Linked DNA regions of Constrictibacter sp. MBR-5. The protein of the gene in region 1 interacts with the protein of each later gene in a pairwise test. Links are inferred from orthologs where the notes say so. Each region holds a gene or a part of one and is shown on either strand. Other genes may lie near its edges.

What was found.
Region 2: the proteins of ABIE65_RS04390 (region 1) and ABIE65_RS01590 interact in binary tests that used the Escherichia coli proteins (3 or more experiments, as listed by UniProt). The link is inferred for Constrictibacter sp. MBR-5 from one-to-one orthologs.

The regions. Positions count from the first base shown.
Region 1 is NZ_JBEPTK010000002.1:75,889-85,014, reverse strand. The notes cover bases 5,973-8,694. They hold ABIE65_RS04390 (sulfurtransferase TusA family protein), read right to left. Parts: upstream 7,608-8,694; coding sequence 7,338-7,607; downstream 5,973-7,337. Other genes in these bases: apbC (iron-sulfur cluster carrier protein ApbC), read right to left, coding at 7,611-8,694; mobB (molybdopterin-guanine dinucleotide biosynthesis protein B), read right to left, coding at 6,844-7,341; mobA (molybdenum cofactor guanylyltransferase MobA), read right to left, coding at 6,060-6,671; ABIE65_RS04405 (GNAT family N-acetyltransferase), read left to right, coding at 5,973-6,071. Outside these bases: ABIE65_RS04430 (acetate--CoA ligase family protein), read right to left, coding at 1-650; ABIE65_RS04425 (WecB/TagA/CpsF family glycosyltransferase), read right to left, coding at 822-1,646; ABIE65_RS04420 (LLM class F420-dependent oxidoreductase), read left to right, coding at 2,069-2,929; ABIE65_RS04415 (aminotransferase class I/II-fold pyridoxal phosphate-dependent enzyme), read right to left, coding at 2,978-4,180; ABIE65_RS04410 (RidA family protein), read left to right, coding at 4,318-4,782; more of ABIE65_RS04405, read left to right, coding at 4,899-5,972; more of apbC, read right to left, coding at 8,695-8,834; ABIE65_RS04380 (carboxymuconolactone decarboxylase family protein), read left to right, coding at 8,984-9,126. UniProt on the Escherichia coli protein: Sulfur carrier protein involved in sulfur trafficking in the cell. Part of a sulfur-relay system required for 2-thiolation during synthesis of 2-thiouridine of the modified wobble base 5-methylaminomethyl-2-thiouridine (mnm(5)s(2)U) in tRNA.
Region 2 is NZ_JBEPTK010000001.1:333,235-342,588, reverse strand. What follows is about bases 2,393-5,342. They hold ABIE65_RS01590 (cysteine desulfurase family protein), read left to right. Parts: upstream 2,393-3,281; coding sequence 3,282-4,403; downstream 4,404-5,342. Other genes in these bases: ABIE65_RS01580 (enoyl-CoA hydratase/isomerase family protein), read right to left, coding at 4,657-5,342; ABIE65_RS01585 (hypothetical protein), read left to right, coding at 4,483-4,644; ABIE65_RS01595 (alpha/beta hydrolase), read right to left, coding at 2,393-3,035. Also shown: ABIE65_RS01610 (permease), read right to left, coding at 1-786; ABIE65_RS01605 (ArsR/SmtB family transcription factor), read right to left, coding at 842-1,165; ABIE65_RS01600 (zinc-binding metallopeptidase family protein), read right to left, coding at 1,199-2,272; more of ABIE65_RS01595, read right to left, coding at 2,379-2,392; more of ABIE65_RS01580, read right to left, coding at 5,343-5,415; ABIE65_RS01575 (GNAT family N-acetyltransferase), read right to left, coding at 5,511-6,056; ABIE65_RS01570 (DHA2 family efflux MFS transporter permease subunit), read left to right, coding at 6,159-7,733; ABIE65_RS01565 (DUF4126 domain-containing protein), read right to left, coding at 7,739-8,440; ABIE65_RS01560 (hypothetical protein), read left to right, coding at 8,596-8,856; ABIE65_RS01555 (hypothetical protein), read left to right, coding at 8,856-9,354. UniProt on the Escherichia coli protein: Master enzyme that delivers sulfur to a number of partners involved in Fe-S cluster assembly, tRNA modification or cofactor biosynthesis. Catalyzes the removal of elemental sulfur from cysteine to produce alanine.

The DNA.
Region 1 (9,126 bases):
TTGGTGTTCGGGTCCTGGGCCATGTAGGCGAGGCAGTCGGAGAACTCGACGTCGGACTGGTTGCCGGTGGTCGCCCACAGGTTCAGGCCGTAGCCGCGCTCGCGCGCCAGCAGGAAGCAGTGCGCGCCGAAGGCGCCGCTCTGGCTGGCGATGCTGATCCCGCCCATGTCGGGACCCTTGTCGATGATGCCCGACGAGAAGGTGGCGATCATGCCGTTATAGGCGTTCATCGTGCCCATGCAGTTGGGCCCGAGCACGCGCAGGCCGGCCTTGGCCGCCATCGCGGTGATCTCGCGCTGCTCGACGGCACCCTTCTCGTCGATCTCGGCGAAGCCGGAGGAGAGGACGATGGCCGCCTTTACGCCCTTGGCGATGCAGTCGGAAATGGCCCCCTTCACCAGCTTCTGCGGCACGACGACGATTGCCATGTCGACAGGCGCGTCGACGTCGGCCAGGGACTTGTAGGCCTTGATGCCCTGGATCTCGGGATAGTTCGGGTTGATCGGGTAGATGCCGCCCTTGTAGCCGGCGATCTTCATGTTGTGGATGGGACGGCCGCCGATCTTGGTCCGGTCGGAGGAAGCGCCGATGATGGCGACGGCTTCGGGACTGAAGAACGGCTTCAGCTGGTCGACCGCGATACGGGGCATCCATCCTCCTCGGCCTGCCTCCGGAACGTGCGGGGCGCGGCATGTTCGTGCACATCGGCGCGGCACCGTGCAGCGCCGCGCCAACCTAGCCGAGGGCCGCCGCCTGTCAACGGCGACAGGGGGGCGACGGCGCGATTTGTCCGGATGAATTTCGGCGGGAGACGCTGGGCGTCAGGGGCGGCGGCGCCAGACGTGGAGGAGCTGTTCGAGGAACAGGCGCGGCACCCAGGCGATGTCGCGGCCGTAGCGTGGGCCGAGGCGGGCCGGCTCGCTGAGCAGGCGCCAGACCCATTCCAGGCCGGTACGCTGCAGGATGCGCGGCGCGCGCGACACCTTGCCGGCGATGTAGTCGAGGCCGGCACCGATGCAGAGCACGGCGTGCGTCTCGAGGCGGTCCATGTTGCGCGCCGCCCAGATCTCCTGCTTCGGCATGCCGAGGGCGAGGAACAGGATGTCGGGCTTCGCCGCGCGGATCAGCTCGACGATGCGGTCGTCCTCGGCAGCGTCGAAGTCGGCGCCGTGCGGCGGCTCGTACAGGCCGGCGACCTTCAGGCCGGGTGCCATGGCGGACAGGCGGCGGGCGGCCTCCTCCAGCACCGGCATGCGGCTGCCGAGGAAGAAGACCGACAGGCCCTCCTGCGCCGCGGCGCGGCACAAGGGCTGGATCAGGTCGGCGCCGGTGACGCGCTCGGGCAGCGGCGGTCCGCCCAGGCGGCTCGCCCAGACCAGCGGCATGCCGTCCGCGAGCACCAGCCCGGCGCGCTCGTAGGCGGCGGCGAGCTTCGGGTTGGAGCGCAGCGCCACGACGTGGTCGAGATTCGGCGTGACGACCAGCTGGCGCCAGCCGAGCCGGCACCAGGAGAGGATGCGCTCGACCGCGGAAGCGGAGGTGGTCACGTCGATGTCGACGCCGAAGACCGTCGTGCGCGGATAGTGCCTGTCCGGCGCGGGCGTCACCGATAGCATGGGATGGGCCGATACACGCTGCTGCGACACCTAGGCGCTCCGTCTTCCCGGTCGTTCCGCGACACGCAGCGCCCGGCACCCGGCCGGCCTCGGCCGGCGCGCCGGCACCCTAGCTGCGCCCTTCGCTCTACGCCACTGTGAAAGCACAACAGTTTCGAACTCGTGAACTGCGGATTAGCCGCTCCGGCGCGCGCCGGGGGACGGCCCGCTTACTACCGGCGACGCGGGCTGTCGGCAGTGTGTTCGCAGCGGTGTGACAGACGTTACGCAAACATCGGATAATTTTCGCGCGCATCGGCACGGACCGGCCGCGCGCGCCGCACGAACCGCGGGGGTGTAGCGCCCCGGCGACACTCGGGTGCCGCCCGGCCGGGACCTCTGGCGGCCGGCCCTCTGGCGATCGGCGCGATTCGCGCCGACACTGGTGCGCCACCAGCGCAGGAGCATCCGTCATGAAGCTCTCGGCCTTTTTTCCGACCCGCGACATCGGCAATGACCCGGCGAAGATCCGCGACTGGGCGCAGGCGGCCGAGGCGCTGGGCTACGTGCGAATCGAGGTGCCGGACCATGTGCTCGGCGCCGGCACCGCCTCGCGGCCCGACTGGAAGCCGACCTACGCCTATACCGACCCGTTCCACGAGACCTTCGTCACGTTGGGCTTCCTCGCCGCCTGCACCCGCTCGATCGGGCTGGCCAGCGGCGTGCTGATCGCGCCGCAGCGCCAGACGGCTCTGGTGGCGAAGCAGGCGGCGGAGGTCGACGTGCTGTCGGGCGGCCGGCTGCGCCTGTCGATCGGCGTCGGCTGGAACCCGGTCGAGTACGAGGCGCTCGGCACCGACTGGCACACGCGCGGGCGCCGCCAGGCCGAGCAGGTGGGCCTGCTGCGCCGGCTGTGGACCGAGGAACTGGTCACGTTCGAAGGCCGGTGGGACAGGATCGAGGAGGCCGGCCTGAACCCCCTGCCCGTCCAGCGGCCGATCCCGATCTGGTTCGGCGGGTCGTCGGACGCCGTGGTGAAGCGCGCCGCCCGCCTGGGCGACGGCTGGATCCCGATCATGCCGCCGGACGAAGCCGGTCCGAAGCTCGACGCGCTGCACGGCCACCTGCAGGAGGCCGGGCGCAACCCGGCCGACTTCGGCGTCGCCGCATGGCTGCGCATGCACGACTTCGACCCGCAGCGCTGGGCCGCGGCCGCCGACGGCTGGCGTGCGCACGGCGCCGAGACCGTGACGCTCTATCCGATGTGGCGGATACCGAAGTTCGACGACCAGATCGCGCTGCTGGAGCGGTTCAGGGAGGTGGCGGGGGGATAGGCGGCGCCGGCGGCCAATGACGGGGCAGAGAGTTTCGAGGCGGCCGGCTCAGGTGAGCGCTTCGCAGGCCTTCTTGATGCGGCGGCCGGCTTCCTGGAGGGTTTCGATGGCGACCGGGAAGGAGACGCGGATGTAGGGCGACATCCCATAGGCCGAGCCCTGGACGACCGCGACCTCGGCCTGCTCCAGCAGGTAGAGGGTGAAGTCCTGGTCGTTCTCGATGACCTTGCCCTGGGGCGTGCGCTTGCCGAGGGTGCCGGCGACCGAGCAGTAGACGTAGAGGCCGCCCTCGGGCTTCGACGGCATCAGGCCGGGGCACTGGGCGAGCAGGTCGCAGATGACGTCGCGGCGTTCCTGCATCTTCGCGCGGCGCTCGGCGATGAAATCCTGCGGGCCGCTGAGCGCTTCCAGCGCCGCGGCCTGGGAGATCGAGGACGGGCCGGAGGTCGACTGCGACTGCATCTTACCCATCTCGCGGATCAGCTCGCGCGGGCCGCCGGCGAAGCCCAGGCGGAAGCCGGTCATCGAATAGGCCTTGGACGAGCTGTTCACGGTGAGCGTGCGGTCGTAGAGGCGCGGCTCGACCTGGGCGAGCGTGGCGAACTCGCGGTCGTCGAACAGGATGTGCTCGTAGACGTCGTCGCTGATCACCCAGACGTGCGGGTGGCGCAGCAGCACCTCGGAGATCGCCTTCAGCTCCTCGCGGCTGTAGGTGGCGCCGGTCGGGTTGTTGGGCGACGAGAACATCACCCACTTGGTCTGCGGCGTGATCGCCGCCTCGAGCTCCTCCGGCCGCATCTTGAAGCCGGCGTTCTGCGAGCAGTGGATGAAGACCGGCGTGCCGCCGGCGAACTTCACCATGTCCGGATATGAGGCCCAGGAGGGCAGCGGCACGATCACCTCGTCGCCCGCCTCAACGGTCGCCATCAGCGCGTCGAACAGCACCTGCTTGGCGCCGGCGCCGCAGAGGATCTGGTCGGGGGCATAGTCCAGGCCGTTGTCGCGCTTGAACTTGGCGCTGACCGCCTCGCGCAGCGCCAGGGTGCCTTCGACCGCGGTATACTTCGTCTCGTTGCGCTCCAATGCCGCCATGACGGCGCGCTTGACGTGGTCCGGCGTCGGGAAGTCGGGCTCGCCCGCCGTCAGGGTGACGATGTCCCGCCCCTGCGCCCGCAGGTCGCGCGCCCGGGCGCTGGCGATCTGGCTGGGGCTGCGGTCGAAACGGCGGGTGCGGGCGGCGTAGCGCATCATCGGGCGGGCTCCGGGTGTGAGACCGCGCGATCCTACAGCGCCGCGGCGGGGGCACAAGGTGGGGATGCCGCCGGCTTTGCCCTCGGCGGCGCATGCCCGTATCCTGCGCGCTGACTTCGGAACAGGGAGCTGAGCCCATGGCCGGCAAGATCGACGCGCGCCTGAAGGAACTCGGACTGGAACTGCCGGCGCCGAATGCGCCGGTGGCGAACTACGTGCCCTATGTCGTCACGGGCAACCTCGTCTTCGTCTCGGGGCAGGTCTCGATGGCGGGCAGCGAGAAGGTGATGGGCACGGTCGGCAAGGACCTGACGGTCGAGCAGGGACAGGCGGCGGCGAAGCTGTGTGCGCTGACCATCCTGGCGCAGGCGAAGGCGGCGTGCGGCGGCGACCTGGATCGGGTGAAGCGCTGCGTGAAGCTGGGCGGTTTCGTCGCCAGCGGCCCGGACTTCAAGGATCATCCGAAGGTCATCAACGGCGCGTCGGACGTGATGGTCGACGTGCTGGGCCATGCCGGCCGGCATGCGCGCTTCGCCGTCGGCGTGCCCGCCCTGCCCCTGGGCTTCGCGGTCGAGATCGACGCGGTGTTCGAGATCGCCTGAACCGCGGCGGCACCTCGAACGTAGAGGGGCACGTAGAGGCGCGGCAGGCAGGGGCGGCGAGAGCGGGCGGCGCGGCCCTTGCAGGGCCGGATTTCCGGGCCAGATGGGCGTTCGTGATGCCGGACAGCGACGACCAGATCACGATCAGGACGATCCAGCGCATGGCGGACGTGTCCGCCGCGGACTGGGACGCGTGCGCCGGCGCCGACAATCCGTTCGTCGGCCACGCCTTCCTCTCGGCGCTGGAGGAGAGCGGGTCGGCCGATGCCGAGGCCGGCTGGCTGCCGCAGCACCTGATCGTGCACGACGCGGCCGGCGGCATCGTCGGCTGCGCGCCGCTCTACGTGAAGAGCCACTCCTACGGCGAATACGTGTTCGACCACGGCTGGGCCGACGCGTGGGAGCGGGCGGGCGGCGAATACTATCCGAAGCTGCTGTGCGGCGTGCCGTTCTCCCCGGTGCCGGGTCCGCGCCTGCTGGTGCGGCCGGGACCGGACGCGGCACGCATCGAGCAGGCGCTGGGTGCGGCCATGGTGGAGGTCGGGCGGCAGATCGGCGCCTCCTCCGTGCACATCAACTTCCTGCCGGAAGACCAGTGGCGGCGGCTGGGCGAGATGGGCCTGCTGCAGCGGACGGGGCAGCAGTTCCACTGGGAAAACCGCGGCTATGAGAGCTTCGACGGCTTCCTGGAGAGCCTGAATTCGCGCAAGCGCAAGGCGATCCGCAAGGAGCGCCGCGAAGTCGTCGATGCCGGCGTGACCCTGCGTGCGCTGAGCGGCGGCGAGATCGAGAAGCGGCACTGGGACGCCTTCTGGCGCTTCTACCGCAACACCAGCGACCGCAAGTGGGGGCAGGCCTACCTGACCCGCGACTTCTTCAGCCGCATCGCCGAGACGATGGCCGACAAGATCGTTCTGGTCGTGGCCGAGGCGGGCAACCAGATCGTCGCGGGTGCCCTGAACCTGCGCGGCACGGATACGCTCTACGGCCGGAACTGGGGGTGCAGCGCGCATTATCCGTTCCTGCATTTCGAGGCCTGCTACTACCAGGCGATCGACTATGCAATTCGGCACGGGCTGAAGCGGGTCGAGGCGGGGGCGCAGGGGCAGCACAAGATCCAGCGCGGCTATCTGCCCGTGCCGACCTACAGCGCGCACTGGATCGAGGATTCGCGGTTCCGCCGGGCGGTGGCGGACTTCCTGGAGCGCGAGCGGGCGGCCGTCGCCGCGGGGATCGAGGAACTGACGGAGTTCTCGCCCTTCCGCCGGGAAGACGGCTCAGCCGGCTGAGGCGGCGAAGCGCTCGGCCTCGGCGAGGCCGGCCGGGTCGTTCACGTTGAGGAACGGGTCGACGGGGTCGCAGGCGAAGTCGGCGACGGCGACGCGATGACGGGCGGCCCAGGCGCCGACCCGGCGGATCCCCTCTTCCCGGATCGCATGCTCCAGGGCGTCGGCTAGACCGACGGGCCAGAGGGCCGCGGTGTGGTGGGTGCGGCCGGCGCTGGCCGCCACGGCGATGTCGGCACCGGACGCCGCGCGGGCGGCGACGAGGCGCTCCACCAGGTCGGCGGGCAGGAAGGGCGTGTCGCCGGAGACGGTGACGATGTCGCGGGCATCCGGCAGGTTGGCCGCCACCCAGCGCATGCCGGCGAGTATGCCGGCGAGCGGCCCGGGCTGTTCCGCGATGCCGTCCGGTACCACCGGCAGGCCATAGGCGGCAAAGCGGCCGGGATCGCCGTTGGCGTTGAGCACGACCGGGCGGTGGGGCCTGGCGAGCCGGTCGAGGATGCGGCGAAGAATGGGGATGCCGCCGACGGCGAGCAGGCATTTGTCGCCGCCGCCCATGCGGGCGGCACGGCCGCCGGCGAGGATGACGAGGGGGGTGGTCATGGGGGCGAAGGTCGTGCGGCGCGGATTTTGGGCCCGCCCCTCGCCCTTCGAGACGCGCCCTGGGGGCGCTCCTCAGGGAGAGGGGCTACTGGAAGGGCGCCGCCGATCGGAACAGGTCCCTCGGCCTGAGGAGCCGGCGAAGCCGGCGTCTCGAAGGCCCGGCGCCGCTCCATCACCCCAACCCGCAGCAGTCGGCGACGAAGCCGGCGATGCCGGCCGCGTCGTCGAGGTCGAGTACCGGCAGGGTCACGTCCGGCAGGGGGGCGTCGCTGGCGACAGCGACGATGTGGCGGTCCTGCAGGCAGATCAGCGGCTTGCCGAGCGACGGGCGGTGGACCTCGAGCTTCGGGTGGGGGTCGAACTTGAAGCCTTCGACGATGACGAGGTCGACCGGCGCCATGCGGGCGAGCAGGTCCGGCAACGTCGGCTCCTCCGCGCCGCGATGCTCGCGCATCAGGGCCCAGCGATAGCCGGAGGCGACCATCACCTCGGTCGCACCGGCCTCGCGGTGGCGGAAGCTGTCCTTGCCGGGGCGGTCGATGTCGAAATCGTGGTGGGCGTGCTTCACCGTCGACACGGACAGGCCGCGGGCGGCGAGCGCCGGCAGCAGCCGGACCAGCAGGGTCGTCTTGCCGCTGCCGCTCCAGCCGGCGAGGCCGAAGATCTTCATGCCGGCTCGCCCGGTGCGTCGATCTCGGAGGGCTTGCGGATCTCGAAGGTGAGTTCGGCGCCGTCGCGGCGCTCGGAGACCAATTCCAGCCCGGCCTGATGGCAGAAGACCGGGAAGTCGATGACCGAGGCCGGGTCGTCGGCCAGGACCAGCACGACCTCCCCCGGCGGCACCTCGCGCATCGCCTTTCGCGTGCGCAGCACCGGCAGCGGGCATTTCAGGCCACGCATGTCGAGGACGCGAGGTCCCGAAACGCTCCCGCCCATCGCCTACTCCACCACGATGCGCGGGCGCCGCCGCGCCTGCTCGCCGAGCGACTGGGCGATCTTGGCGTCGACCTTGCGGGCGATCGCCATGTAGGCCTTGGCGTGCTCGCTGTCCGGCGCGCTGGCGACGATGGGCCGGCCACCGTCGGAGGTCTCGCGGATGGCGATGTGCAGCGGCACCTCGCCCAGGAAATCGCAGCCGAGCTTGGCCGCCTCGTCGCGGGCGCCGCCGTGGCCGAACACGTCCGAACGGCCGCCGCAGTGCGGGCAGAGGAAGTAGCTCATGTTCTCGACGATGCCGAGGACGGGCACCTCGACCTTGCGGAACATATTGAGACCCTTGCGCGCGTCGAGCAGCGCGATGTCCTGGGGCGTCGAGACGATGACGGCGCCGGCGAGCGGCACACGCTGCGCCATGGTGAGCTGGGCGTCGCCGGTGCCGGGCGGCATGTCGACGATCAGCACGTCGAGTTCGCCCCATTCGACGTCGCGCAGCATCTGCTCCAGCGCACCCATCACCATCGGGCCGCGCCAGATCATCGGCGTCTCCTCGGCGACAAGGAAGCCGATCGACATGGCGCTGATGCCCCAGGCCTGCATCGGCTTCAGCCGGTTGCCGTCCGCCGCCATGTCGGGACGGCCGGAGACGCCGAGCATGCGCGGCATCGACGGGCCGAACACGTCGGCGTCGAGGATGCCGACCTTGCGGCCGAGTGCGGCCAGACCGAGGGCGATGTTGACGGCGGTGGTCGACTTGCCGACGCCGCCCTTGCCCGAGGCGACGGCGACGATGGCGCGCACGCCGGGGAGGTCGAGGCGCTGCTGCTTGGGGGCCTGGGCGGGGGCGCCGTGCGCATGGCCGTGGGCGCCGTGCGCATGGTTATGCCCGCCGGTCCGCGGCGGCGCTGGCGGGGCAGCGGAGGCTGCCGAGCCGGCACGCTCCGCGGTCAGGACGGCGGTGACCGACAGGACGCCCGGAACCGCCTCGACCGCCTGCTCGCATGCCCGGCGCAGCGGCTCCTTGCGCGCACCCTCCTCCGGCGTGACCTCGATCACAAAGTGGACGTTGCCGTTCTTGACGACGATGCCGGAGATCATGCCCAGGTCGACGACGTCGCGGCCGGCATCGGGGTCGATCACCCGGCGCAGGGCGTCGAGGATCCGCTCGGACGTCGGCTGGTCCGCACCGGCGGTGCGCGCAGCCGGCTCCGCCGGAGCGGGGGCCACGGACGCGTCGGCGCCCCCCGCCGCCGGCCCATGGGGGGCGTTGTGCGTCCCGCCGAAACTGCGTTTGATGGCGGAAACCAAACTGCCCACGAGGGGCAAACCGCGCCGCATCGATACTTCCCCCGATCAGCCTTCCGAGGATCGAGCCCATGCCACGCATCCCGTACCCCGATCTGGACGCGCTTCCGCCGAAGCTCAAGGACTTCATGAGCCGGGTGGACAATAACGTGAACGTGTTCCGGATGCTGCCCTGGGCCGAGACGGCGACGGAACACTGGCACCGGCTGGGCAA
Region 2 (9,354 bases), on another replicon or contig:
ACCGACCACCTGGAGCAGGCCGTCGCCGCCGGCGAAGCGGGCCACGGTCTCGGCGGGGATGTAGGCCAGCATCAGGCTCTCCAGCAGGAAGGCCAGGATCAGCCACTTGCCGAGGAACAGCAGCGTGTCGACGGCGCCGGTACCGAACGCCGTGCGTCGCGCCGGCTCGTCCCAGAAGCGCCAGACCACCGCCTTCGGGTTGCGGATCTTGGCGCCGCCGCAGCCGCCGTTGCCGACGCCCTCGCGCAGGCCTTCTGTCAGCAGGCCGCGGCGCTGCAGCAGGTGGATGCCGAACCCGCCGAGTAGCCCGACGCCCAGGGCCGCGGCGGTCTTGGCGAGAGCGAAGCCGAGCCCGAGCGTGCCCGTCGTCATCAGGAACATCGAGGGATCCATCAGCGGCGAGGCGAGCCAGAAGGCCATGACCGGCGCCAGCGGCACGCCCACGGCGAGGAGGGCGGCGATGATCGGAATGACGCCGCACGAGCAGAAGGGCGACAGCGCCCCGACGGCCGCCGCGACCGGCACCATCATCAGGACATGGCCCTGGAAGGCGCGGGCGATCAGGTGCTCGGCGCCGGTCGCCTTGGCGTAGGCGGCGATCCCGGCCGACAGCACGAGGAAGGGGGCCACCCCGAGCAGGGCGCGGGCCGTGAAGATCAGCGAGGCCTCGGCCTGGGTCGGGGACAGGGCGAGCAGAAGCACGAGGATGCAGGCGATCGCGAGCCAGGCGCGATCGAGGCGGGAGACCCTGCCCGGCAGGGAGGCTGCGACCGAAGCGAGCTGCATGCTACGATACCCCTAGAAAAGTCGTTCTATCGGCCAAAAAAACGGGGCCAAAAAATCAGGCGACCATGCCGCTCCGGCACGCGACGCCCGCACAGCATTCCTGCGTCAGCCAGCCGAGAAGGTGCTGCATCGCCGCATAGTCGGCGGTGCAGACGACCTCGCGGCCGTTCCGCGCCTGGACGACGAGACCGGCCCGGGTGAGGGCGGCGAGGTGGTGGGCGAGCGTCGAAGCGGGCATGTCCATATGCCGCTGCACCTCGCCCACGATCAGGCCGTCCGTCCCCGCCCGCACCAGCAGCTTGAAGAGCCGCAGCCGCGTCCGGTTGCCCAGGGCGGCGAGCGCATCGGCTGCCGCCTGTTCGGAAAGCACGTCTTCCATGGACCGGACGATAGAACTAGAAATGTCGTGGAGTCAATCCGCCTTGTCGGCGCCCCGGCTGATGAGGTCGTGCACGAAGCGCAGCTTCTCGATCACGTCCGGAGGCAGGACGAAGGGATAGAGGTCCGGCTGCCCCATGCTGCGGTTCAGGCTGTTGACCGCATAGGTGAGCGGCAGCCACCCGGCGATCAGGTCGTCGAACGGTCGCCCGTCATAGGGGTCGAAGTCGAGGCGGGCGGACAGGTCCTTGTCGGTGCCGGCGTCGGGGCGGACGCGCAGGTTGAAGGCGCCGGCCATCTCCAGCGTGTCCATGATGTGCAGATAGTGCGCCCAGGTCTCGGCCCAGTCCTCCCACGGATGGGCGGTGGCGTAGGAACTGACGAAATGGTCGGGCCAGTTCGCCGGCGGGCCGTTCTGATAGTGGTTCTGCAGCGCCTCGCCATAGTCCGCGCGCTCGTCGCCGAACAGGGCACGATAGGCATCCAGATGATTGCGGTCGCGAACCAGGACGTCCCAGTAATAGTGGCCGACCTCGTGGCGGAAATGGCCCAGCAGCGTGCGATAGGGCTCGCCCATCTCCAGCCGGTGCTTCTCGCGATGGGCGTCGTCCGCCTCCGCGACGTTCAGCGTGATCAGGCCGTCGGCATGGCCGGTGGTCACCTTCGTCCCGTCCGGCGTGCCGTCGTCGGCGAGGAAATCGAACGCCAGGCCCTGCGGCTTGTCGTCGACCTTGGCCACGATCGGCAGGCCGCACCGCAGGAGCGAGAAGACCAGCCGCCGCTTGGCGATCTCGATCTTCTGCCACAGGGCGAGGTTCTCGGGATTGTCGAGGTCCGGGATCGTGCGGTTGAGGCGGCAGGCGATGCAGAGCGTCTCCGGCTCCTCCGTCGGCACCAGCCAGTTGCAGGCGTCGTGCGCCGCGTTGGCGCAAAACCGATAGGAACGGTCGGGGTCCGCAACGGGGTGCCACGTGCCATCGTCGTCGGGCGTCAGCGCGTGAAGTTCCATGTCCTCGACGCGGAAGCCCAGCGTATGGCCGCAACGGAGACAGTGGCTGTTCTCGAAATAGACGAGCTGCCCGCAGTTCTGGCACTCGAACAGGCGCATTGGTTTCAATCCCGATGGAATGGTGCGCGCTGGAACGGCGCCTTACGGGATTGGTTCCCGCGCCCGCTCCCTTGCGGGAGGGGCAACCCCGCCGGGAACTACGGCCTCAAGCGACCGCCGCTTCCTGTCCGAGCGCATGCTCCAGATAGGTCTCGACGTGCTCGACCAGCTCCGGGATGCGATCCTGGAAGACGTGGTTGGCGCCGCCGATGCTGCGGAAGTCGATCGTGATGCCGCGCTGGTTCGAGAGGCGGTCGACGAGCTTCTTCACGTCGGCGCGCGGCACGATTTCGTCCGCGTCGCCGTGGACGATCAGGCCGGAGGAGGGGCAGGGCGCCAGGAAGGTGAAGTCGTAGGTGTTCGCCGGGGGCGCCACGGAGATGAAGCCGTTGATCTCCGGCCGGCGCATCAGCAGCTGCATGCCGATCCAGGCGCCGAAGGAGAAGCCGCCGACCCAGGCGACCGGCGCGCTGGGATTGACCGCCTGCAGCCAGTCGAGCGCCGCCGCCGCATCCGCCAGTTCGCCCTCGCCGCGGGCGAAGCGCCCCTGCGACCGGCCGACACCGCGGAAGTTGAAGCGGAGGACGGAGAAACCGCGCCGGGTGAAGGCGTGGAACATGTTGAGGACGACGCGATTGTTCATCGTCCCGCCATGCAGCGGGTGCGGATGCAGGAGCACCGCGATGGGCGCTCCGGCGACGGGACTGTGGTGGTAGCGGCCTTCAATGCGGCCTTCGGGGCCGTTGATGATCACTTCCGGCATATGCCTGGGCACCTGCTGCGTGTTGCGCTATCCGACGGCTGGCGAATCGCGGCCAGCCGGAGCCGGTGCGCACGAAATTGCGGTGCGGTACACGAGCTTGATCGGCACGGCGCGACAGCCATATGGCGTCCGGCGCGGCTGTCGAGGCATCGATGCCGGCCACGCAGCGTGCGCCACTCGCTAAATGGGCCGAACCGGAAGAGCTTTCAAGCATTTCGGCGGTTCCGACGGAGCCAAGCCGAACATATGGGCGCCCCGATCTATCTCGATTACAACGCCAGCGCGCCGCTGCGGCCGGAAGCACGCGCTGCGATGGTCGGCGCGCTCGGCACGATCGGGAACCCCTCTTCGGTGCATGCGCAGGGCCGTCAGGCGCGCCGTCTGGTGGAGGAGGCACGCGCATCGGTCGCTTCGCTTCTCCGCGCCGCGCCCGCGGCGGTCGTCTTCACCAGCGGCGGAACGGAGGCGAGCGCCCTGGCCCTGCGTCGCAGCGGCCGGCGCCGGGTGCTCGTCTCTGCCGTGGAGCACGACTCCGTCCTCTCCGCCGTGCCCGACGCGGCGGTCGTGCCCGTCGACGCGCACGGGCTCGTCCGGCTCGACGTCCTGGCCGAGATGCTGGCTGCCTCGGACGAGCCGGCGCTGGTCGCGCTGATGCTGGTCAACAACGAGACGGGTGTGGTCCAGCCGGTCGCCGCCGCTGCCGAGATCGCAAAGACACACGGCGCGCTGCTGCACTGCGACGCGGTCCAGGCAGCGGGCCGACTCGACGTGGCGGCAGAGGCGGCAGGCGCGGATTTCATCGTGGTCTCGGCGCACAAGCTCGGCGGGCCGGCCGGCGTCGGCGCGCTCGTCCTCGGCCCCGGCGTTTCGCTCGAGCCGCAGCGCGGCGGCGGTCAGGAGCGCGGGCGCCGCGCCGGGACGGAAAATCTCGTCGGCATAGCCGGTTTCGGGGCTGCGGCGGCGCTGGCCGTCGCGGATCCTGTGGAGATGCAGCGCCTCGACGCGCTGCGCCGGCAGCTGGAGGAGGGGGTGCAGTCGGTATGTCCGGAGGCGGTCGTGCATGGCGTGCAGGCGCGCCGCGCGGCGGGGACGAGCTGTATCGGGATGCCGGGCGTGTCCGCGGAGACGCAGCTGATGGCGTTCGACCTCGCCGGGATCGCCGTCAGTGCCGGTGCGGCCTGTTCCTCGGGTAAGGTGTCGGCGTCCCACGTGCTCCGGGCGATGGGCGTGACGGAGGCAGAGGCGCGCTGCGCGATCCGCGTGAGCTTCGGCTGGGGCACGGCGCCCGCGGACATCGACCGGCTGATCGGCGCCTGGGCCGATCTCCATCGCCGGACACGGGCACGACGGGCGGGCGGTGGGGCGTAGGCGATCGCGCATTGACGGACTGGCAACAACCGGCCGCTAGCATGCGGCCGCATCGAACCGAGGGCGAGGGCCGCGAGACATGAGACTGTTGATGATCGCTGCCGCGGCGGCCCTGATGGCCGGCTGTTCCGTCGTCGGAGCGACGGTGGGCGTCGCCGGTGCGGTGGTGGAGACGGGCGTGGACGTCACCACGACGGCGGTCGGAACGACCGTCGACGTGGTGACCTATCCGGTCCGCTGATCGCTGCGCCGGTCAGCCCGGCTTGCCGGTGAAGACGGGCTTGCGCTTCTCGCGGAACGCCCGGCCGCCTTCGGCCTGATCCTCGCTGCGGGCGAGGGAGAGCAGCTGGCGGCGGGCGAGCGCCGCCTTCTCCGAGGGGCCGCGCGCCATGACGTCGTCGCGCACGAAGCGCTTCAGCATGCCCATGACCATCGGCGAGCTGTCGGCCAGGATCTTCGCATACTCCATCGCGCCCTCGACCTGCTGGCCGGTCGGCACGACCTTGTTGACCATCCCGACCTCGTAGGCGCGCTGCGCGTCGAAGCGCTTGCCGGTCAGCATGAACTCCATGGCGATCTTGTGCGGGATGCGCGCTGCGACGCTCGCCACCAGGCCGCCGCAAAAGCCCAGCTGCGCCTCCGGGTAGAAGAAGTTCGCGTTCTCGGCCGCCACGGCGATGTCGCAGAACTGGACGAGGCAGAAGGCGCCACCGACGCAGTGGCCGGCGACCGCGGCGATCAGCGGCTTGTCGACGTCGACGCCGACGCCCGGCATGCACTCCCAAAGGTCCGGGTCGCGCGGCGGGTCGGTCAGGTCGGCGCCGACCGAGAAGGCGCGGTCGCCGGAGCCGGTAACGATCGCCACGCGGTCGTCGGAGGCCTGCAGCCGCTTCATCGCCTCGCGCAGCTCGATGACGAGGCCGTTCGACAGCGCGTTGAGCTTGTCCGGACGGTTGAGGGTGATCACCGCGATGCGGTTCTCGGAGGTATAGGTGACCAGTTCGCCGCTCACGCGCGTATCTCCTAGAGGTTCTGCTTGTCGGAATGTCCGGATCTTATCGCGCGGCCGGGCCGGGCGAAAGCCGGGCGGAGAGACCGGAGCGAGGGTCAGTCGTCGCCGAGATGTTCCGACCGCCGCAGGGCGAAGAAGGGCAGCATCAGGCCGTAGTGGAACTGCCGGCCCTCGGGTCTCAGCCCGATTTTCGTCAGGACGTTCTGCGAGGCCAAGTTCTCGGGGGCCGTCACGCCGACGATCGGGTCGAAGCCCATGACTCGAAACCCGTGGTCCAGGACTGCCCGGCCCGCCTCGGTCGCGACGCCGCGGCCCCAGACGGCGGGAACGTAGCGGTAGCCGATCTCGATCAGGCCCGACTCCTGCAGCGGGAAGAGGGCGCACCATCCGAGAAAGCCTGCAGGGCCGCCCGCCGCCTGCGGGTCGCGCCATTCCACGACCCAAAGCGCGCCGGTCCGTGGCCAGCCGTCGAGGATCCGGTCGGTCAGTTCCTTGCGGTGCGCGTCGGGCGAACGGTCGTGCAGGTTGGGCAGATGGCGCTGCACCTCCGGATCCATGTCCATGGCCAGGTTCGCCTCGACATCGTCGAGGGTGCGCGCCCTGAGGCGCAGTCGGGGGGTCGATAGGGCCGGTACGATCATGGCGCCGAGGATAGCCGGGCGCCGTGGCGGAGGGCAGCCGGTTTCCCTCCGTCGCCAATGGCGTCACAATCGTGACATGGACCGCCAGCGCGCCCCCTCGCCTTGACCAACGAATCCATCGAAGTCCTGTTCGAGCGTTACGGCCAGTCCTACCGGTGGCTCGTGACCATCGGCGGCCTGCTCGGGGCGTTCGCGATGGTGCTGTCGGCGACGATCGTCAACGTCGCCGTGCCGCACGTCATGGGTGCATTCGGCGTCGGCCAGGACGAGGCGCAGTGGATGGCCACCGCCTTCATCGCGACGATGACGGCGAGCCAGCTGCTCAACGCCTGGGTCGTCGCGGCGCTGGGGCAGCGGGTCGCCTTCCTCTGCACCCTGGGCGTATTCATCGTCGGCACCCTGGTCAGTGCCACGTCGCAGTCGATCGACATGCTGATCGTGGGGCGCGTGCTGCAGGGCTCGGCGGCCGGCGTCGTCCAGCCGCTGGTCATGGTGACGATCTTCCAGGTGTTCCCGGCGAACCGGCGCGGCCTCGCCATGGGCATCTACGGAACGGGCGTCGTCATGGCGCCGGCCATCGGCCCCGCCCTCGGCGGCATCATGATCGACACCTTCTCCTGGCGGCACATGTTCCTCATGCCGCTGCCGTTCGTCGCGGTCGCGTTCCTGATGGGAACGATCTTCATGCCGACGCGCGCCCACCGCGGGCCGACGCCGAAATTCGACTGGACCGGCTACATCCTTCTGTGCGCGGCGATCTTCCTGCTGCTGACCGCCGCCGCGAAGGGGCCGCGCGAAGGCTGGCTGTCCGACACGATCCTCCTGGAGTTCATCCTGGGCAGTGCCGCGGCCGTCGGCTTCGTCTTCTCGCAGATCCGCGGGCGCGCGCCGATCCTCGACTGCACCCTCTTCCAGAATCTCAAGTTCGCCTCGGCGGCGTCCGTCGCCTTCGTCTTCGGCGCCGGCAACTTCGCATCGACCTATGTCATCCCGGTGTTCGTGCAGACGATCCAGGGCTACACGGCGACGCGTGCCGGCATGGTGATCCTGCCGGCCGGCCTGCTCCTGGTCGCCTGCCTGCCGCTGACGGGTCGGGCGGCGGACAGGCTGCCCGACCATGTGCCGGTGATGGCCGGGCTCGCCTTCTTCGCGCTCGGCATGGCGCTGATGGTCACGTCCGACGTCAACACGCCGTTCTGGACGTTTGCCGCCTTCGCCATGGTCGGCCGCTTCGGCCTCGCTTTCATCCTCCCCTCGCTCAGCGCCGCAGCGCTGCGGGCGCTGCCGCCGGAGCAGCTGAACAAGGGGTCGGGGTCGCTGAACTTCTTCCGGCAACTCGGCGGCGCGGCGGGCACGAACCTGATCGTCGTCTGGCTGCAGCTCCGCACGATGTTCCATGCCGAGGCGCTGACGGCGACCCAGACGGCCGACAACAACACGGTGCGCCAGTTCCTCGACACGGTGGGAACCAGCCTCGAATCGGCCGGCCTGTCGAGCGCGCTCAGCGACCCGATGGCGCTCGACTATCTCGGCAAGGTGGTCTACGCGCAGGCCCTGACCATGGCCTACCAGGACAGCTTCATGATCCTGGCGATCGTCTTCGTGCTGGCCCTGCCGCTCGCCTGGGTGCTCGGCCGCGTCAAGCGGCAGGCGCCGGTGGCGGCACCCGCCGAGTAGGGGGGTCAGGCCGGGCGGTCGCCCGGCCGGCCGCGATCGAGGGCCAGGGTGAAGCTCGCATCGCCGTCGGTAAGGTCGGTGCGGTTCGTCGCGCTGGGTTCGGGGGCGTCGGGCGTCCCGCCGAGCCAGCCGCGGATGCGTGCGGCGACCGCCTTCAGGCCGCGCCAGATCTTCGGCAGCAGCCAGATCATCGCGACCAGTGCCGCGGCCAGCAGGACCAGGAAGAGCCCCGGGTTCGCCAGGGCCAGCCACAGGCCCCCCACCACCGCGACGTCCTCGGCCACCGACGCCGTCCAGTTGCTGAAGGGCTCGGGCGAGGTGTTGATGAGCATGCGCGTCCCGGCCTTGGTCGCATGGGCGGTCGCCGCCATGCCGCCGCCGACGATCAGCGCCACCGTCTCCGCCACCGGCGACACGTCGCCCACGGCCATCGCCGCCAGCACGGCGCCGGCCGGGATGCGGATGAAGGTGTGGACGGTGTCCCAGGCGGTATCGACGCCGGGCGTCTTGTCGGCGAAGAACTCAATGAAATACATGAAGCCGGCGGCCGCGATCACCGCCGGATGCTGCAGGATCGTCAGCCCCTCCGGCAGGACCATGGAGTCGGTGGCGCCGAGCAGTCCGAGCGTCAGCATGGCGGCGTAGAGGTTGAAGCCGCTCGCCCAGCCTAGGCCCATGGTGATGGCGATGGTCTCGACGATGCCCATGCCGGTTTGCCTTCCTAGCGTCGTGGACGATCACAGTCGAAGGTGCTGTGGCGAGATTCAGATCGGTGCGCCGCCGGGGTTGAACAAGAGATTTGCCCGAGCCGATGCGTTGGGCGACCTGCTAATCTCGGTCTCTGTTGCGACTGGAGGATAAGATGCAGAGCGATCTTGCAACGCTGAGGCAGCGAGCTTTTGCAGCGATCGAGGCCTCTTCCCTGGCTGTCCCGATCCAGGATATCGCACTGGAATCCGACCGTGACGATGAGGGCGGCGAATTTCTGCGGGTCATGGTGCAGGTGGGGCCCGGTGTTGCACCGCGTGACGAAGACCTGATGAGGCTGCTCGAGATCGTAGAAGACGCGATCGGAGAGGTCGACGAGCGTTATCCCAGCGTGCGCTTTTCGGATGCGGCTTAATGCCGACATACGACGAGGAACTCCTCGATGCCGCGCGACGTCTGATTGCCCGCCGGGCAGGGCAGAGGGGGCGGTTGCCCGTTGCGCGCGTCCGGCGGAGCATCTCGACCAGTTACTATGCTCTGTTTCATTTCATCCTGGATGAGGTCGGGCAGCGGGTCGTCGGCACACACAATGATCTGCGCGTCCGTCGCCGCATCATCTCGCGGACGGTGGCGCACGCCGACGTCAAGAGTGCCCTGGACAAGGTGCGCGGGACGATGGTCGATCCTTCGGTCGCGGCGTTTCTGGGATCGCCGACAGCCGCGAATGATGCCGTCGCCACTCCGAGATTCGTGCGCGATTTGGCCAGGGCCTTTTTGGATGCTCAGGCGAAGCGGCACGACGCCGACTACGACATGAACAAGAAATTGGGCGAGGCAGACGCCAGGCTGCTGCATTCGCGTGTCAGGGATGTGGTCAGGCTCTGGAGAGCCTCGCAAACGGCGGCGGAGCGCG